DNA from 2 places in the Mesorhizobium sp. CA5 genome. Region 1 is predicted to be linked to the other one. Evidence: riboswitches for the same ligand, from Rfam matches in the RefSeq annotation. Region 1 holds a riboswitch; the other holds the start of a gene.
The links. A riboswitch is a leader RNA that binds a small molecule or an ion and turns the genes downstream of it on or off. The one in region 1 is predicted to bind cobalamin.
Positions count from the first base shown of each region.

Region 2: another riboswitch for cobalamin. It lies ahead of LB529_RS01320 (CbtB domain-containing protein); the one in region 1 lies ahead of LB529_RS11070 (DUF1636 family protein).

Region 1 covers NZ_JAIUHJ010000007.1:25,040-27,235, forward strand. The annotation lists gene LB529_RS11065 (winged helix-turn-helix domain-containing protein) at 1-395, shown strand, start outside; cobalamin riboswitch at 905-1,108, shown strand; gene LB529_RS11070 (DUF1636 family protein) at 1,148-1,579, shown strand; gene cobW (cobalamin biosynthesis protein CobW) at 1,576-2,196, shown strand, end outside.
Region 2 covers NZ_JAIUHJ010000001.1:230,175-232,370, reverse strand. The annotation lists gene LB529_RS01330 (PilZ domain-containing protein) at 1-7, opposite strand, end outside; gene LB529_RS01325 (histidine phosphatase family protein) at 159-731, opposite strand; adenosylcobalamin (AdoCbl) riboswitch at 815-964, shown strand; gene LB529_RS01320 (CbtB domain-containing protein) at 956-1,165, shown strand; gene LB529_RS01315 (CbtA family protein) at 1,386-2,126, shown strand.

The sequences.
Region 1 (2,196 bases):
ACAAGGACGCCCGTTTCCCGCGCCGGATAGAAGCGCGCGCCCTGCTCGCCCCTTTCGATCCCGTCGTCTTCGAACGCACCAGGACGGAGAAACTCTTCGATTTCCGCTACCGCATCGAGATCTACACGCCGGCCGAGAAACGCCAATATGGCTACTACGTGCTGCCCTTCCTGCTCGGCGATCGGATCGTCGCCCGCGTCGATCTGAAAGCTGACCGCCCGGCCAGCATCTTGCGCGTCCACGCCGCCTACGCCGAGGCCGGCGCCCCGTCCGAAACGGCCGCCCAGCTCTTCAACGAGTTGAAGCAGATGCAGGGCTGGCTCGGCCTGGAGGCGATCGAAGTGACGCCGGCCGGCGACCTCGGACCGGCGCTGGCCGACATCGCGGTGTCGTAGCTGCGCGTTGACAGGGAGAGTGAACAAAAATAGAACATCCCAACTGTGGTTAGGATCGGTTGCGATGGTTTTCAGGCGCTCGATATGTCTGGTCTTGGCCTACCTGACCTTAGCGTCGCCATCATATGCGACAGGTGCTTACCGAGAGGAATGGGTAGAGGTCACGCGTCCAGTCATTTTCTGTGGCGGCCACATTGCACCCGGTATGCAGCCAAAAGAAGTGACGGCGCTTCTTCTGCGGTGGTTGGAGTTTGGAACGATCGACAAGCAGATCGCAGGCGCCTGTGGCTTATTGCCGGTAGGGCAGCGCTATATAATAGTTCATGAGCCGAAGTTCGACGCCAATCGCTTCGTCTTGATGTGGGAACCGGTTTGCCAGCACGGCTGTTCGTTAAGTATGGCGCCCGTGGCCTCACCGCCTCGCAAACTTGTGGGTCCATACCTCAAACCCATAAAGCCGCCAAAAGGCTGGTACTAAGCCAGTCGTTGACTCCAGCCCCCTGAACCCTCTAAATCCTGACCCAGACGGTCTTCTCCCGGCAAAGGGAGGAGCCAAGAGGGAATGCGGTGCGGGCCAACACCCAAATCCGCGGCTGTCCCCGCAACTGTAAGCGACGAGCCTCTGCCGAAAACCACTGGGCTGTTCCCGGGAAGGCGGCATTCAGGGTGACGACCCGCGAGCCAGGAGACCTGCCGTCTGAGACTTTAAATATCCGAATGCCCGGCGGGTTTTCCGGGCAAGGAGCATGGTTTTGGATCGCAACGGCAGTTTCCCGGCAAACAGTGCGGACATTCCGTCCGAGCCCGATGCTTTGGCTGGCGTCACCGTCATCGTCTGCTCATCCTGCCGCGACGAGACCGGGTCGGATGCGCATCCGCGCGCCGGCGCGCTGCTTGCCGAAGACACGCGTCGGGCTGCTTGCGGCGAAAAGATCGACATCCGTACCGTCGAATGCCTCGGCAACTGCAAGCGCCGGCTAAGCGCCGCGCTGCTGCGCGACGGCTGCTGGAGCTACGTCTTCGGCGATCTGAACACGACCAGCGGCGCCGATCTCGTCGCCGGCGCAAAGCTCTTCGCCACCTCGACCGATGGCCTCATCCCCTGGCGCGGCCGGCCCGATTCTCTCAAGCGCGGCCTGGTTGCCCGCATCCCTCCCCTCGACATGCTGAAGGACCGACCATGAACGCATCCGTTTCCCGCGTGCCCTGCACCGTCGTCACCGGCTTTCTTGGCGCCGGCAAGACGACGCTGATCCGCAACCTGCTCGAAAACGCCAAGGGCAAGCGGCTGGCGATCATCGTCAACGAGTTCGGCGATGTCGGCATCGATGGCGAGATCCTGAAGGGCTGCGGCGTCGACACCTGCCCGGAGGAAAACATCGTCGAGCTCGCCAATGGCTGCATCTGCTGCACCGTCGCCGACGATTTCGTGCCGGCGCTCGACCAGATCCTGTCCCGCACGCCGAAGGTCGACCACATCCTGATCGAGACCTCCGGTCTCGCTCTGCCGAAGCCCTTGGTGCAAGCCTTCCAGTGGCCGACCGTGAAGAGCCGCGTCACCGTCGACGGCGTCATCGCCGTGGTCGACGGCCCGGCGCTGGCCGACGGCCGCGTCGCTTCCGACATGGACGCGCTGAAGGCGCAGCGTGCCGCGGACGATTCGCTCGACCATGACGATCCGGTCGAGGAGGTGTTCGAGGACCAGATCGCCTGCGCCGACCTGATCATCCTGTCGAAGAGCGATTTGATGGATGCGGCGGGCTCTGAGCGCGCCAACGCCGTCATCGGCGAGCATGTGGCG
Region 2 (2,196 bases), on a different contig from region 1:
TGGCCATATCCGGCGGGCTCCTCAGGCAAGGTCCTCCTTGCCATGGGGCAGCACGATAGCAGCGAGGCGTTTCCGTTCCGTTAGCGATCACTGAAACAGTGGTGTGCCGGCTTGATATGCCGGCCGGGTTCACGGATGGAGCGTTCACGCCCGGGCGTTCAGCCGGCGACAGTGACGCCGCTCGCGCGCAGCACCCAGCGGCGGCCGTCGCTGCGGAACTCGGTGAGCGACAGCGGCTCGATGTCGATCTTCCAGACCGAGGAAAGCGGCGCGCCGAGCACATGCGCCATGGCGGCGCGGATCGGCATGGCATGCGTCACCGCGACGGTGTGACCGCTTTCGCCGGCCAGCCGCTCCATCAGCGCAGCACCCCGCCGGGCGACAGCGGCGAGCGATTCGCCACCGTGGGGCGCGGCGCCGGGATCGGAAATCCAGGCCGCCATGCCTTCGGGATCCTCGGCCTGCACCTCCTCGAAACCTTTGCCGGCCCAGCGCGCGAAATCCTGCTCGGCAAGCAGCGGCTCGACCGTCGCGTTAAGGCCGAGCGCCTCCGCCGTCCGCCGCGCGGCCAGCGCCGGGCTTGTCCAGACACGGTCGGCGCGACGCAGCGAAGCGGCCAGCGCGCCGGCGCGATCGAGGGCGCGCGGCTCCGGCGGCTCATCGTTCGGAAAGCGGCCCTTGCGCATCCCGGGCGTCGCTCCGCTTGCGATCATCGTCAGGCGGACAAGCATGAAAAACTCCGTGGCACAGCGAAAAACAGGCCTCACGAAGCCGTGCCGCCATTACATGTCGTTGACAGGCGAACGAAGTACTGACAAGTGTCTTAATGCTATACGGGATTGGAAGCCGGTGCGAGTCCGGCACGGTCGCGCCACTGTGATCGGCACCAGCCGAAAGTCAGGCCTTATTCCGCAGCACTCGATCAACGGGACGCAGTATCCCAAGGGAGGTCAATATGTCCGACACCACCTTCGCCCCCAGCTACGGCCCGGTTGCGATTCCGGTCCGCGAGCTTCTGCCCTGGGCCATCCTCGGCGGGCTGCTTTTGATGCTGGCGATCTATTTCGTCGGCGCGGAAGAAGGCGCCACTTCGCTGATCCGCGGCACCTATGTGCACGAATTCGTGCATGACGGCCGCCACCTGCTCGGCTTCCCCTGCCACTAAAGCGGTTCGGCATCGCTGAACCCGCTTTCGATTCTGATCCAACGCAATTCCGGACGGAAAACCGCTACGCACTTTTCCTGGAATTGCTTGGTTGGCTTAACGCAATTCCGGACGGAAAACCGCTACGCACTTTTCCTGGAATTGCTTGGTTGGCTTAACGCAATTCCGGACGGAAAACCGCTACGCACTTTTCCTGGAATTGCTTGGAGGGATTGGTGACATGGTTGGAAAACTTTTGCTGCGCGGCATGCTTGTCGGGCTGGTCGCCGGGATTCTGGCGTTCGCCTTCGCCCGCGTCTATGGCGAGCCGCAGGTCGACAAGGCGATCGCCTTCGAGGAACAGCAGGCCCAGGCCGCCGGCGAGGCGCCGGAGCCCGAGATGGTCAGCCGCGCCACGCAGGCCGGCATCGGCCTGGCGACCGGCGTGCTGATCTATGGCGCCGCGCTTGGCGGGCTGTTCTCGCTGGTCTTCGCCTACGCCTATGGCCGGCTAGGCTCGCTCGGACCGCGCGGCACCTCGGCGCTGCTGGCGTTGCTCGGCTTCCTGGCCGTGATCGTGGTGCCCGGTCTCAAATATCCGGCCAACCCGCCCGCGGTCGGCAACGCCGAGACCATCGGCTACCGCACCGAGTTGTTCTTCATCATGATCGTCGTCTCGATCGCGGCGATGGTGGCGGCGGTCGGCCTGGCGCAGCGGCTGTGGAACCAACTCGGCGCCTGGAACGCCTCGATCGTCGCGGGCCTCGCCTTCCTCGTCGTCTTCGCTTTGGTGAAGGCGGCGCTGCCCGACATCAACGAGGTGCCTGAGAACTTCTCGGCGACGGTGCTGTGGCAATTCCGCGTCGCCTCGCTCGGCATCCAGCTGGTGCTGTGGACCGTCGTCGGGCTCGGCTTCGGCGCGGTTGCCGAACGCGTGGTCGCGGTGCGCGACCAGCGCAGCCCGGCACGCCGCTACGCCTGAAATCCGATGCGTTGGCCGCCACGGTTCAGCGCCCTGGCGGCCAACGCGGCTCAACGGTCGGTACGACCGC